Regions from separate parts of the Streptomyces sp. NPDC002671 genome, predicted to be linked through region 1. Evidence: predicted binding sites of a transcription regulator. Region 1 holds the regulator's gene; the other holds the start of a gene.

Region 1 (7,366 bases):
ACCGCCGGCGACCGGGGCGACGTGCACCTCGGGCGCGCCGTCCCGGGTGGAGGTCCAGGCGATCGAGGTTCCGTCGGGGGATATCCGGGGGTGGGTCACCGGCCTGTTGTCGGCGCTGACCCGCCAGGCCCGGCCGCCGTCGAGGGGCGCCAGCCAGACGTCGTCCTCGGCGACGAAGGTCACCAAGTCGCCGCGCAGGTGGGGGAACCGGAGATAGGCCGAGGATGTCGGGGATGCCGAGGAGTCCGTCGTAGCGCCCTGAGTCACCTGGTCAGCCTACGCAGCGCCCGGCGGTTCCCGCCCCGGTTTCCGATCACTTGCCCTGCGCCGGCCAGCAGGTCGGGTCGCCCTTGCACCAGAGGGTGCGGGTGACGGTGACCGTCACCGTGGGCCGGGACCCGCCGGGCAGCCGGTAGGACGGCTTGTACGAAGGCCTGTACGAGGGCCGGTACGACGGGCCGGGCTTGGAACTGCAGTCGCCGAGCCCGCTGACGTGGAACACCTGCCTGCCGCCGACCCTGGCCGTCAGATCGCCGCGCACACAGGCGCCGTCGACGGCCTTGGTCACCTTCCCGGTGACGGTGATCTTCCGCCCGTCGCCGGTACGGCCCTGGCAGTCGACGGAGACGACGGTGCGCCGTGTCGGCGAGTGCGACCTGCCGGGCGGGTCACCGCCCCGGCCGGTGCAGTTGAGCCAACTGACGTCCACGTGCTGCCGTTTCAGCTCGGCCCTCGCGGTCGTACTGGTGGTGTACGCGGCCGACGCGGAACTCAGCCCGCCCGGATCACACGCCACCAGCGCACCCCCGGCGACCACCGCGAGCCCCGCAATGGCCACGACCCGCGCGCTCCCCGTCCGCTGCCCGTTCCGTCTCAATGCCCCCATGAAGTGCAGCGTGCCACCGGCCCGGCCGGGGCGGTAGGCCACTTGCGGCCACTCACACGTTCGGGAACATCACCTTCGGGTGACGGCCGTCCGGTCCCGTCTACGCTGGCCCGATGCGCAGCGAACGCAGGCTCAGGCGGCTGGTCGTCGAGGACGGGACCGAGTACCGGTGGACCGTTCGGCACCGCCACGACGACGCGGGGACCTGCCAGGAGATCCTGTCGCTGCACCGGGACGGGGCCGCCACCCGGATCGTGTTCCACGGGGTCGCCGCCGGGGCGTACACGCACTCCGGGCTCGTGTTCGACGACCGCGGGCACACGGTCAATCTGCACGAGCCGGGAGTCGTGCGGGCCTTCGCCGACGCCGTGCGGCGGCTCGGCCTGGAGGCCGGTGAGGTGGACGGATGGGCCCTGCTGCCCGGTGTCGCCGTCAGCTGCGCAGGAGGAGCCACTCCTGGAGTTCCACCAGGTTGCCCTCAGGGTCCTTGAGGTGGGCGACGCGCATGCGGTCGGTCATGGGGGCCGGGCCGTGGATCAGGGTGGCGCCCCGGGTGGTGATCTCGTCGCAGTAGGTGTCGAGGTTGTCCACGCGCAGCACCACCAGGGAGCGGTGGCCGGTGGCGGTGTCGCCGAGTTCGTTCAGGACCTCGGCCATCATCGAGCGGTCCTGCAGGGCTATTCCGGCGGAGCCGGCGTGCGGGCTGAACTTCTCGTACGGCCCCTCGGTCGCCCCCGACTGCGGCTTGAGGCCGAGGGTGTCGGCGTAGAAGCGGTAGGAGGCGGCGAAGTCGGTGACGAGGAGCCGGACTTGGGCGAGTTCCATGGAGTTCCCCCGTTGTCGGTCAGGACCAGCGGCCGGTGCGTCCCAGGAGGAGGGCCGCCGCGGCGGTGCCGGCAGTGGACGTACGCAACACGGTAGGACCGAGCACGCAGGCCTGCGCACCCGCCCCCTCGAAAAGCGCCAACTCGTCGCGGGACACGCCTCCTTCGGGCCCGACGACCAGCACGATCTCGCCCTGGTCGGGGAGTTCGGCGGCGGCGAGCGGCGCACTGTCGTGCTCGAAGTCGGAGTGGAGCACGGCGGCGAAATCGGCTTTGGCGAGAAGTGCGGCAACCTGCTTGGTCGTTGCCGCGTCCGCGACCTCCGGGAAGCGGACCCGGCGGGACTGCTTGCCGGCCTCGCGGGCGGTGGCCCGCCACTTGCCGAGGGCCTTCAGACCGCGGTCGCCCTTCCACTGGGTGATGCAGCGGGCGGCCTGCCAGGGCACGATCGCGTCGACGCCGACCTCGGTCATGGTCTCCACGGCGACTTCACCCCGGTCGCCCTTGGGCAGGGCCTGGACGACCGTGATCCGGGGCGAGGGCTCGGGCTCCTCCTCCACGGTGCTCATGCGGACGATCAGCCGGTCCTTGCCCTCGGTGCCGATCACGTCGCACACCGCGAAGCGCCCGTTGCCGTCGGTGAGGACGACCTCCTCGCCGGCCTGGAGCCGCTTCACGGAGACCGCGTGCCGCCCCTCGGGGCCGTCCAGGACGTAGTGGCCGCTGCCTTCGGCGCGGAAGTGCTCGACGACGAAGACGGGGGCCGTCATCGCGCGCCTCCGTCGGACAACGCCGCCCGGGCGTCGACGAGTTCGGCCGCCAGCAGCTCCACCAGCTGCCCGGCGGGCAGTTCGCGGGCCATGCGGTGCCCCTGGCCCGCCCACAGCGCCATGCCCTGCGGGTCACCGGCCTTGGCGGCGGCCTTGCGCAGCGGCGAGGTCAGGTGGTGGATCTCGGGGTAGGCGGCGGGGGCGTAGCGGCCGTGCTCGCGCATGAACCGGTTGACCAGTCCGCGCGCCGGGCGGCCGGAGAACGCACGGGTCAACTCGGTGCGCGCGTACAGGGGGTTGGTGAGCGCCTGCTTGTGCAGGGGGCTGGCACCGGACTCGGTGGTGGCGAGGAAGGCGGTGCCCAGCTGGGCCGCGCTCGCACCCGCCGCGAGGGCAGCGGCGATCTGGCTGCCGCGCATGATGCCGCCGGCGGCGACGACCGGGATGCTCACGGCGTCACGGACCTGGGCGATCAGGGACAGCAGTCCGAGGCCGGAGCCGTCGTTCTCCTGGATGTCCCGGTGGGTGCCCTGGTGGCCGCCGGCCTCCACGCCCTGCGCGATCACCCCGTCCGCACCGGCCCGCTCCACCGCGAGGGCCTCCTCGGCGGTGGTGGCGGTGACCAGGGTGAGGGTCCCGGCGCGGCGGAGGGAGTCGAGGGCGTCCCGGCTCGGGATGCCGAAGTGGAAGGAGACGACCGGCACCGGGTTGTCGAGGAGGACGGCGAGCTTGGCGTCGTAGCCGTCGTCCCGTCCGCTGTCCGGGTCGCCCAGCTCGGTCTCGTACCAGGCGGCCTCACCGGCCAGCTGGTGGGCGTAGACCTCGACGGCGCCAGAAGAGGGCGCGGCGTCAGCCGCTCCGGTGGAGCCGGTGCTTGCACCGGGATACTCGGGCTGCGGCATGAACACGTTGACGCCGAAGGGGCGGCTCGTGAGCGCCCGCAGCTGCTTGATCTCCTGGTACATGCCGTCGGCGGTCTTGTACCCGGCGGCAAGGAACCCGAGACCACCGGCCTCGGAGACGGCGGCGGCGAGCTGCGGGACGGAGACACCGCCCGCCATGGGGGCCTGCACGATCGGGTGGGGGAAGAGATCGGTCAGTGCGGAGGACATGACCGCATGTTGTCACGTCCTTCGAACAAGTCCGAATCCAACCTTCCCCCTGGCACATGCCACTTCTCGGCCGACCGAGCAGGGCCGAGGGTTCAAGGGACGAAGCCCCTTGAACCCTCGGCCTCGGCAACGGTCAGCGACCGTTGAACGCGTCCTTCAGCCGCGAGAACAGCCCCTGCTGCCCGGGCTGGAACTGCCCCTGCGGACGCTCCTCGCCGCGCAGCTTCGCCAGCTCGCGCAGCAGCCGCTCCTGCTCCGGATCCAGCTTGCTCGGCGTCTGCACCTCGACGTGCACGATCAGGTCACCCCGCCCGCCGCCCCGCAGATGCGTGACACCGCGGTTGTGCAGCGGGATCGACTGCCCGGACTGCGTACCGGGCCGGATGTCGACCTCCTCCATCCCGTCCAGCGTCTCCAGCGGCACCTTCGTGCCGAGGGCCGCCGCCGTCATCGGGATGGTGACCGTGCAGTGCAGGTCGTCGCCGCGCCGCTGGAACATCGGGTGCGGCAGCTCGTGGATCTCGACGTAGAGGTCACCGGCGGGACCGCCGCCCGGCCCGACCTCGCCCTCACCGGCGAGCTGGATCCGTGTGCCGTTGTCGACACCGGCCGGGATCTTCACCGTAAGAGTGCGGCGGGAGCGGACACGCCCGTCGCCGGCGCACTCCGGGCACGGGTTCGGCACGATCGTGCCGAAGCCCTGGCACTGGGGGCAGGGCCGCGAGGTCATGACCTGGCCCAGGAAGGACCGGGTGACCTGCGAGACCTCACCGCGGCCCCGGCACATGTCACACGTCTGGGCGGAGGTGCCCGGCGCCGCGCCCTCACCGTTGCAGGTGTTGCAGACGACCGCCGTGTCGACCTGGATCTCCTTGGTCGTCCCGAAGGCCGCCTCGTCCAGCTCGACGTCGATGCGGATCATCGCGTCCTGGCCGCGCCGGGTGCGCGAGCGCGGGCCGCGCTGCGACGCCGTACCGAAGAACGCGTCCATGATGTCGGAGAAGTTGCCGAAGCCACCTGCCCCGAAGCCGCCCGCACCGGCCCCGCCCGACTGCGAGAGCGGGTCGCCGCCGAGGTCGTAGACCTGCTTCTTCTGCGGGTCCGACAGCACCTCGTAAGCGGCGTTGATCTCCTTGAACCGCTCCTGGGTCTTCGGATCGGGGTTGACGTCCGGATGCAGCTCGCGCGCGAGCCTGCGGAACGCCTTCTTGATCTCATCCTGCGACGCGTCGCGGCGCACGCCGAGAACGGCGTAGTAGTCCGTGGCCACTTACGACTCCGCCAGGATCTGTCCGACGTACCGTGCCACTGCGCGTACCGCTCCCATCGTTCCCGGGTAGTCCATGCGGGTCGGTCCGACCACGCCGAGCTTGGCGACTGCCTCGCCGCCCGAACCGTAGCCGACCGACACGACGGAGGTGGAGTTGAGTCCCTCATGGGCGTTCTCGTGCCCGATGCGCACGGTCACGCCCGGATCCTTCGCCTCGCCGAGGAGCTTGAGAAGCACGACCTGCTCCTCCAGCGCCTCGAGCACCGGCCGGATCGTGAGGGAAAAGTCATGCCCGAAGCGGGTCAGATTGGCGGTTCCGCCGATCATCAGCCGCTCCTCGTTCTCCTCGACGAGCGTCTCCAGCAGTGTGGAGAGCACCGTCGAGACCGTGCCGCGGTCCTCGGCCTCGAAGGCCTCGGGCAGGTCCTCGACCAGCCGCGGCACGTCCGTGAACCGGCGCCCCGCGACCCGGCTGTTCAGCCGCGCCCGCAGATCCGCCAGCGAGGACTCGCCGAACGGCGCCGGGCAGTCGACCATCCGCTGCTCGACCCGGCCGGTGTCCGTGATCAGCACGAGCATCACGCGCGCGGGAGCGAGCGAGAGCAGTTCCACGTGCCGCACGGTGGACCGGGTCAGCGACGGGTACTGCACGACGGCGACCTGCCGTGTGAGCTGCGCGAGCAGCCGCACGGTCCGCGCCACGACGTCGTCGAGATCGACGGCGCCGTCCAGGAAGTTCTGGATCGCCCGCCGCTCGGGCGCGGTCATCGGCTTGACGCCGGCGAGCTTGTCGACGAACAGCCGGTAGCCCTTGTCGGTGGGGATCCGCCCCGCACTGGTGTGCGGCTGCGCGATGAACCCCTCGTCCTCCAGGGCCGCCATGTCGTTGCGCACGGTTGCCGGGGAGACGCCGAGGTTGTGCCGCTCGGTGAGCGCCTTCGAGCCCACCGGCTCCTCGGTGCCCACGTAGTCCTGGACGATGGCGCGCAGCACCTGAAGCCTGCGTTCACTCAGCATTCGCGCGCACCTCCAGCACGTCGTCCCCTGGGCCCTTCGGATCGTCCGCCTGGCACTCTTCGCACGCGAGTGCCAGCCTTCCCCGGCCCAGTGTACGGCTGTGGGGTACGCCCCGGGCAAGGCCGGCCCCCGCGTCACCGTGCCCGGTTCGTGTTCAGGATGACCGTTGTCGCTAGCGTCGCGGTATGACGGTGACTTGGGAAGAGGTGGAGTGGGAGCGGCTCGCCACGGGGGTCGGGCGGTGCCGGCTGCCCGGCTGGGACTGCACCGTGGGGCTGGTTCTCGGGGAGGGTACGGGGCTCGTGGTGGACGCCGGGTCGAGCCTGGCCGAGGGCGCGCGGGTGCGGGCGCGGGCGCAGGCGCTCGCGGGTCACCGTGTGACCCATCTCGCTCTCACGCATCCGCACTTCGACCACGTCTTCGGCGCCGCCGCGTTCGCCGGGACGTTTGCCGGGACGTCCGCCGGGGCGGAGGTGTACGGGGCGGTGGGCCTGGACGCGGTGTTCACGTACGAGCGCGAGGAGCTGCGCCAGGACGCGATCCGTCACGGCCTGCCGCCGGCCGACGCGGACGAGGCCGTGGAAGCCCTGGCCCCTCCCCACCACCTGGTCTCGGGCGAGTGGACGCTGGACCTGGGCGGCGGCAGGCAGGTACTGCTGGCCAACGTGGGCCCGGGCCACACCGCGTACGACCTGGCGGTCCTCGTACCGGGTGACCCGGAGGTGGTCTTCTGCGGCGACCTGGTCGAGGAGTCCGGCGAGCCCCAGGCGGGCCCGGACGCGGTCCCGTCCCGCTGGCCGGACGCACTGGACCGCCTGCTGGCGCTGGGCGGCGAGGACGCGCTGTACGTGCCCGGTCACGGAGCGGTGGTGGACGCGGCCTTCGTACGCCGGCAACGCGACGAGCTGGCGGCGCGTTTCGGCGTGTCGTGAACGGGGGTCCACCGCTTCTCCTATCGTCATCCGAATGCGCCAGTACTCCCCCGATCTCACCCCGCCGTGGAAGAAGCAGCAGCCCGTACCGGAGGTCCCGGCGGAGCCCGGCCTGGTGGTGGAGGAGCCCGGCACCGGTTTCTGCGGGGCGGTGATCCGCTGCGAGGCGGGCACGGTGACCCTGGAGGACCGTTTCGGCAAGCACCGGGTGTTCCCGCTGGAACCGCGGGGCTTCCTGCTGGAGGGGCGGGTGGTGACGCTCGTACGGCCGACTTCGAGTCCGGTGAGGCCCACCCGCACGGCCTCCGGCTCGGTAGCCGTACCCGGCGCCAGGGCTCGCGTGGCCCGTGCCGGCCGCATCTACGTCGAGGGCCGGCACGACGCCGAGCTGGTCGAGAAGGTGTGGGGCGACGACCTGCGCATCGAGGGCGTGGTCGTGGAGTACCTGGAGGGCGTGGACGACCTGCCGTCGATCGTCGCCGAGTTCGCACCGGGCCCGGACGCCCGCCTGGGCGTCCTGGTGGACCACCTGGTGCCGGGCACGAAGGAGTGGCG
Region 2 (7,366 bases), on a different contig from region 1:
CACCCAGGGCCGGGCGGGTTCGGGCAGCAGGACCAGCCCGAGCCAGCCGACCAGGCACAGCAGCACCCCGCAGGCGTACCGGACCGCCATGGTCCGCTCCGTGCCGGTGGCCGATCCCGCCGCTCTCAGCCACTGCGCGGCCATCGGCAGCCGCATGATCACGTAGCCGAGCCAGACGATCAGGAAGTCGTGGTGCTCGAACGCTCGGGAGACACCGGCCGCCAGGACCAGGACGCCGGCGATCTGGACCAGGGTGACGGCCCGGTACAGCGCGTCGTCGTTGTCGTACGCCGAGGCGAACCAGGTGAAGTTCATCCAGGCCCACCAGATGGCGAAGAACAGCATCGCGTAGTTGAGGATCCCGGTCCCCGTGTGCCCCGCGGACACGGCGTGCACCAGTTGCGCGCCCGCCTGCGCGATCGCCACGACGAAACACAGGTCGAAGAAGAGCTCCAGCGGGGAGGAGACCCGGTGCGCCTCGTCGCGCCCTCGCGCGGTGAGCCGTCGCAGGAGGCCCGAGGAGTGCTGCGCGCCCGGAGAGGCGGGCGCCGGAGCGGAACTCGACGTCATGCTCCCAGCACAGCAGAAAATCGGGCCCATATCTTGTGAACGGATTCACAAGTTTCGGAGGGTGCGCGACAGGACTGCACAGCGGACCGCTCGGGGCGGGGCCGTACCCTTGGGGCATGAGCAGCACCCCCGACCCCGAGCCGCGCGATCCCAAGGCCGCGCTGGTCTTCGACGACCCGCTGAACCAGCAGTCCTTGGACGACACCGACGGCGGGTGGGGCGAGCGCACGGACGGCGACAGCGCCGCCGACCTGAAGCGCTTCCTCGACGAGAAGCCGCCCCACCACCTCTGAGCCGCCCGCGCCGTCCGCAGGAGCGCGGTCAGCCCCCGTCGCGCCCCGAACCGCGCTGCGCGACCAGCGTGTCGCGGATCTCCTTCAGGACCTCCAGCTCGGTCACCTCGATGACCTCGTGCGTGCCCTCGCGCGCCTTCTTGCGGGCCTCCTGACGCGCCAGGTACTTCGACATCGGCAGGACCATCAGGAAGTAGACCACCGCCGCGGTGATCACGAAGCTCAGCGTGGCGCCGAGGACGGTGCCCCACAGGATCGGCACACCGCTCTTCACCGAGCCGTCCGCACCCACCTGGCAGGGATCCTTGAGGCACGAGCTGTAGTGGTCCAGGTTCTGCGTGCCGATGGCGCCGACCAGCGGGTTGATGACCCCCTTCACCACCGAGTTCACGATGTTGGTGAAGGCGGCGCCGATGACCACCGCGACCGCCAGATCGACGACGTTTCCGCGCATCAGGAAGGCTTTGAAGCCGTCCCAGACACTCGGTTCCTTCTTCGCGCTCACCTAGGGGACTCTCCTCGCGTGCACAGGGTGTGGAACGAAACGCTCCGCAACCTACGGCAAGGCGCGGCCATTGTGTCCAATTCCGCCCTGCGACCGAGGGACTTGACAGTAGATCGCCGCGAAAAAGCACCAGCCGGTTCAGCACAGCGTCACCGCCAGCCGTGCCGTGGCACTCGCGCCGACGAGCCGCGCCGCCGTGGCACGCGGCACCGACAGCACGACCAGCGCCCCGCTCTCAGCGGCGCCCTCCAGGGGATCCGGCAGCTTCGTCACCCGCACCCCGCGTGCGAGCACCCGGGCACCGCCGCCGGTCTGCGGGTCCTCCGCCACGATGACGTCGACCCGGTCACCGGGCCGTAGCAGCCGGACGGTGGCGGCGTCGGCGATCCGCACGGGCGCCGTCACCACGTCCGCCGCCGGGTGCCGGCGCAGGGGTTCCGCGGCCGGGCGCCCTCGGGCGCGCTCCGCATGGTGCGGCTCCGCGGCGGTGCGCGGCCCGGCCGCCACGAGCGCGGCGGCGGTCACGGCGAGACCGGCCGCCACGGCCCGCCGCCGCTGCCGCACGAGCCGCTGCAGCTGATACCCCCCGCCGCGTACGCGCACGGGAGCGAACTGCGGGATCTCGCGGGTCGCGGGGGCATCGGTGCCCAGCGGACACGGGATCCGCAGCGGCGAAGGCGCGGACAGGGACGAGGCAGAGGAAGAGGAAGAGGCCGTGGTCGGGGCCTGGGCTTGGGACTGGGTCGGATACGACGAGGACACGGACATGGGAATCACCACCGGCGACGAGGAATTCGGCTTGTGCTGCCACGATGACGCCTCGCGCCGAATCCCGCCGGAGCCGGTGGACTCCTGGCCGTTTGTGGATAACTCGCCCACCCGAACGGGGACTTCCGCAGCTGCCCGGACGGCGGAATCCCCCGTCGCGCTACGGCAGTTCGAACCCCGGATCCATCCTGCCGAGCGCGTTCACGCACAGGCAGTCCCGCGCCCCGGTCTCCGGCAGCGCCGCCACCGCGTCGAACAGGACGCCCCGCAGCCGGTCCACGTTGGCCGCGAACACCTGCAGCACCTCCTCGTGCGAGACGCCCTCGCCGGTCTCGGCGCCCGCGTCGAGGTCGGTGACCAGGGTCAGCGAGGTGTAGCAGAGCTCCAGTTCCCGGGCGAGCGCCGCCTCGGGGTGGCCGGTCATGCCCACCACCGACCAGCCCTGCGCCTGGTGCCACAGCGATTCGGCGCGGGTGGAGAAGCGCGGTCCCTCGACGACGACCAGCGTGCCGCCGTCCACCGGCTCCCAGTCCCGTCCGCGGGCCGCCTTCAGCGCGGCTGCCCGGCCGGCGGGGCAGTAGGGGTCGGCCATGGACACGTGCACGACGTTCGGCACCGTGCCGTCGGGCAGCGGAAGCCCGTCGAAGTAGGTCTGCTGCCGCGCCTTCGTACGGTCCACCAGCTGGTCCGGCACGAGCAGGGTGCCCGGCCCGTACTCGGGGCGCAGCCCGCCCACCGCGCAGGGGCCGAGGATCTGGCGGGCTCCGACCGACCGGAGGGCCCAGAGGTTGGCGCGGTAGTTGATGCGGTGCGGCGGCAGGTGGTGCCCGCGGCCGTGCCGGGGCAGGAAGGCGACGCGCCGGCCGGCGATCTCGCCGAGGAAGAGGGAGTCGCTGGGCGCCCCGTACGGGGTCTCGACCTGGACCTCGGTCACGTCGTCCAGGAACGAGTAGAAGCCCGAGCCACCGATTACGCCGATCTCTGCGTTCGCCATGACGAGCACATTAGCTGGCCGCGGAAAGACGGGGCAGCCGGTGCCGGGGGAGGACGCCGAAGACCCTGCCGTCGTACGACGGCAGGGTCCGGGGTGAGTGTTGTCAGGCGGCGGAGCTGCCGGCGGAGCTCGACGAGGACGACGAAGACGACGAGGACGACGACTTCGAGTCGGACGACGAAGAGCCGGCCGACGAGGAGCTCGACTTCGACGACGGGGTGCTGCTCGACGTGGAGCCGCGGGAGTCGTTGCGGTAGAAGCCGGAGCCCTTGAAGACGATGCCGACCGCGGAGAACACCTTCTTGAGGCGGCCGTTGCAGCTGGGGCACTCGGTCAGGGCGTCGTCGGTGAACTTCTGGACCGCCTCGAGGCCCTCGCCGCACTCGGTGCACTGGTACTGGTAGGTCGGCACTGTCTTCCTCCTGGCACTCTCACTCGATGAGTGCTAACGATCGTCCATATTAACCTGCGCCGCCCGCGAACGGAGTAACGTAAGTCACCTGCCTACGGGCAGCGGTCTGGGCTTGACCGCCACGAAGGCCCTTGTGCCCGAGTGGGAAGCCGCGTAGCGGCGGAGTCACAGTGACGTATTCCCGGGAGCGCGGACCGTCACATTTCACCGATCGCGACGGGTTCGCGATGGGCCGCGCCGCGCGTGACCAGCTTGGTCACGCGCGGCGGCATGAGCCGCGAACGCAGCGCCAGCAGGGTCACCAGCGCGAGCACGGTGCCGGCCATCGGCACCAGGAACCCGGCGCCGTCCCACAGCCGGTCCTCCAGCTGCCCGGCGACGGTGACGGCCGCCGCCTGGCCGAACGCGACCGCACCGGTCAGCCAGGTGAAGGCCTCGGTGCGGGCACCGGCCGGGACCAGGCCCTCGACCAGCGTGTAGCCGGTGATCAGCGCCGGCGCGATGCACATGCCGACCAGCAGGCCCAGAGCTGCCAGCAGCAGCACCGAGTGCGCCGTCCACAGGGCGGACGCGGCCAGCGCGAGCGCCGTGTAGCCGACGACCAGGCGCCGCTGCGGGGCGACCTTCCAGGCGATCGCGCCGCACACGACGCCGGAGAGCATGTTTCCCGCGGCGAAGACGCCGTACAGGACGCCGTTCAGGCCGGGCTGGCCGATCGACTCCGTGAACGCCGCCAGCGCGACCTGCATTCCGCCGAAGACCGAGCCGATGCCCAGGAAGGTCACGACCAGCACGCGTATGCCCGGCACGTGCAGCGCGGAAGCGTGCTGCACGCGCGCGTGCCCGCTCTCGGCGCTCACCGGCGGCTGTGTGCTCTTCTGCGCGGCGAACAGCAGACCGCCGACGAGGGTCAGCGCGGCCTCCGTCACCAGGCCCGCGGCCGGGGCCACGGTGGTGCACAGCGCGGTCGCCAGCAGGGGACCGAAGACGAAGGTCAGCTCGTCCGTGACGGACTCGAAGGCCGCCGCGGTGGTCATCAGGGGCGAGCCCTGGAGCTTCACGCCCCAGCGGGCGCGCACCATCGGGCCGACCTGCGGCACCGAGGCGCCGGTCGGGACGGCCGCCGCGAACAGCGCCCACAGAGGCGCGTGGGCCAGAGCGAGCGCGGTGAGGGACAGCCCCGACAGCGTGTGCACGAGGACGCCGGGGATCAGCACGGCGCGCTGGCCGTAACGGTCGGCGAGGCGTCCGCTGTAGGGGGCGAACAGGGCCATGGAGACACCGGTGGCAGCTGCCGCCGCGCCCGCGGCGCCGTACGAGCCGGTGGTGTGCTGCACGAGCAGCACGATGGAGAGGGTGAGCATCGCGAACGGCTGTCGCGCGGCGAAGCCGGGGAGCAGGAACGTCCAGGCGCCGCGGGTGCGCAGCAGTTGTCCGTATCCCGGGCGGGAGGACGCCGGCGGGTTCTCCGCCGACTCGGTGGTGACCGTGGATGCCACGGCCCGTGCCTTTCTGCCGCCTGGTAGCGCCACCCCTGTCGTGGGGCGGGTCGGCCTCACGGGGGCGCCGAGAGCTGTCCTCTTGCGCGGAACTGCGGTAGATACCGGTCCCACGGTGGTGGGCTCCCCGGCCGCCATACGGTCGCGCCAGCTCTGCGTCAGGCAGAGTTGGATCGATCTGACTGCCTTGATACTACAGGGATCAAGGCCTTGTGCTCCTGTGAAAATGAGCACCATAGGGGTGTTCACCTGGCATTAACGCGCGCCTCGTCCGTCCGTGCCCAGCCACCCGGCCAGCTTGCCGCCGCGTGCGACCGCGCGCAGGCGGCGCTCCGCCGCGTCGCGGACGGGGTCGGTGGCGACCACGAGGAGTTCGTCCCCGTGCCGCAGCACCGTCGTGGGGAGCGGAACGAACGATCTTCCGTCCCGCACGACGAGCGTGACGGCGGCCCCGGCCGGCAGCCGCAGCTCGTTGACCTCCACGCCGTGCATCCGCGAGCCCTCCGGGATCGAGACGGACAGCAGATGCCCGCGCAGCCGCTCCAGGGGCGCCGACTCGATGCCGAGGTCGGCCGCCTCGCCCTCCTCGCCGAGCCGCAGCGCGCGCGCCAGCCAGGGCAGTGTCGGCCCCTGGACGAGGGTGTAGACGACGACCAGCACGAAGACGATGTTGAAGATGTGGCGGCTGCCCTCGACGCCGTTCACCATGGGGATCGTCGCCAGGATGATGGGCACGGCGCCACGCAGTCCCGCCCACGACATCAGGGCCTGTTCCGGCCACGGCACCCGGAACGGCGTCAGGCTGAGCACCACGCTCAGCGGGCGGGCCACCATGGTCAGCACCATGCCGATGACCAGGGCGGGCCACACGTCGTCGCCCAGGTCGTGCGGGGTGACCAGCAGGCCGAGCAGGACGAACATGCCGATCTGGGCGATCCAGCCCAGCCCCTCCGCGAACCCGCGCGTGGCGGGCCAGTGCGGGAGCTTCGCGTTGCCGAGCACCATCGAGGCGAGGTAGACGGCCAGGAAGCCGCTGCCGTGCCCCAGGGCGCCGGCGGCGTACGCCGTCACGGCGATCGCCAGGACGGCGATCGGGTAGAGGCCGGAGGCGGGCAGGGCCACGTGCTTGAGGCCCCAGGAGCCGAACCAGCCCACCGCGAGGCCTATGGCGGCGCCGAAGGCCAGTTCCAGGGTGATCTTGCCGAGCAGGAGGTACCAGTGCTCGACCGGGCCGGCCTGGGAGAAGGCGACGACCAGGATGACCACCGGGGCGTCGTTGAAACCGGACTCCGCCTCCAGCGTGCCCGTCACGCGCGCGGGGAGGGGAATTCTCCGGAGCACCGAGAAGACGGCCGCGGCGTCCGTGGACGAGACCACCGCGCCGATGATGAGCGCATGCCGCCACTCCAGACCGACCAGATAGTGCGCGCCCGCCGCCGTGACACCGACGCTGACGGCGACCCCCGCCGTGGCCAGGACCGAGGCGGACGCCAGGGCCGGCCGGATCTCCTTCCACTTCGTGCCGAGGCCGCCTTCCGCGAGGATCACGACCAGGGCCGCGTAGCCGATGACCTGGGTCATCCCGGCGTTGTTGAAGTGGATGTTCCCGACGCCGTCCTGGCCCATGAGGATGCCGATCCCCAGGTAGACGAGCAGGCTGGGGAGCCCGCTGCGTGAGGAGATCCGGACGGCCGCGACGGCGACGAGCAGGACGAGGGAGCAGACGAGCAGGAGCTGGTCGAGGTGGTGGACAGTCAGCGGCGGTTCCTCCTCCGGGATCTGCAGGTACTTCGTTACCTTACCTAGTTACTCTACCTAACTCTTGACGATTTCTTGACGCTGCTCGGGCAAGATCGAACGCTCGTGCACGCTTGTTCCCTACTCCGCGTCAAGCGGCGCAGGGCCCTGCGCCTATGGTTGCTCCAGCGCTCATTCAAAGTCACAGCCCGACCTGCCGCTCGCGTTAGGACAGCAAGGACAGCGATGCCCCCGAATACCACCGCCACAACGGGTGACAAGCCCGGCAAGTCCGGCAGGAAAAAGGGGCGCAAAGCCCGCCTGATCGTGCTGGTCCTGGTTCTGGCCGTCATCGGAGGCATCGCCTACGGGGCGTATTGGTCCATCAGCACCGTCCGCGCCTCCTTCCCGCAGACCAAGGGTTCGATCACGATCGAGGGCCTGTCGGGTCCCGTCGACGTGAAGCGGGACGGCAACGGCATCCCGCAGATCTACGCGTCCTCCGACGAGGACCTGTTCATGGCGCAGGGCTTCGTCCAGGCGCAGGACCGGTTCTACGAGATGGACGTGCGCCGGCACATGACCTCC

The links. Region 1 encodes HrcA, which represses chaperone genes, less so after heat shock. Its sites were predicted from a motif close to TTNGCACTCNGNNNNNCNGAGTGCNAA; they were not measured.
Region 2: a site for HrcA is predicted at 3,553-3,579, ahead of ACWD35_RS10515 (FmdB family zinc ribbon protein). Genes of this name have one in related genera too.

Annotation. Positions count from the first base shown of each region.
Region 1 covers NZ_JBSFVU010000022.1:106,768-114,133, reverse strand. Annotated here, with positions in the region: gene ACWD35_RS30315 (S41 family peptidase) at 1-186, opposite strand, end outside; gene ACWD35_RS30310 (hypothetical protein) at 314-886, opposite strand; gene ACWD35_RS30305 (hypothetical protein) at 1,000-1,377, shown strand; gene ACWD35_RS30300 (VOC family protein) at 1,319-1,711, opposite strand; gene ACWD35_RS30295 (16S rRNA (uracil(1498)-N(3))-methyltransferase) at 1,731-2,480, opposite strand; gene ACWD35_RS30290 (nitronate monooxygenase) at 2,477-3,592, opposite strand; gene dnaJ (molecular chaperone DnaJ) at 3,726-4,862, opposite strand; gene hrcA (heat-inducible transcriptional repressor HrcA) at 4,863-5,879, opposite strand; gene ACWD35_RS30275 (MBL fold metallo-hydrolase) at 6,065-6,811, shown strand; gene ACWD35_RS30270 (DUF3097 domain-containing protein) at 6,846-7,366, shown strand, end outside.
Region 2 covers NZ_JBSFVU010000005.1:368,174-375,539, forward strand. Annotated here, with positions in the region: gene ACWD35_RS10490 (low temperature requirement protein A) at 1-570, opposite strand, end outside; gene ACWD35_RS10495 (hypothetical protein) at 687-863, shown strand; gene mscL (large conductance mechanosensitive channel protein MscL) at 892-1,368, opposite strand; gene ACWD35_RS10505 (hypothetical protein) at 1,507-2,136, opposite strand; gene ACWD35_RS10510 (S-methyl-5'-thioadenosine phosphorylase) at 2,297-3,130, opposite strand; gene ACWD35_RS10515 (FmdB family zinc ribbon protein) at 3,234-3,542, opposite strand; gene ACWD35_RS10520 (MFS transporter) at 3,740-5,041, opposite strand; gene ACWD35_RS10525 (potassium/proton antiporter) at 5,297-6,826, opposite strand; gene ACWD35_RS10530 (penicillin acylase family protein) at 7,025-7,366, shown strand, end outside.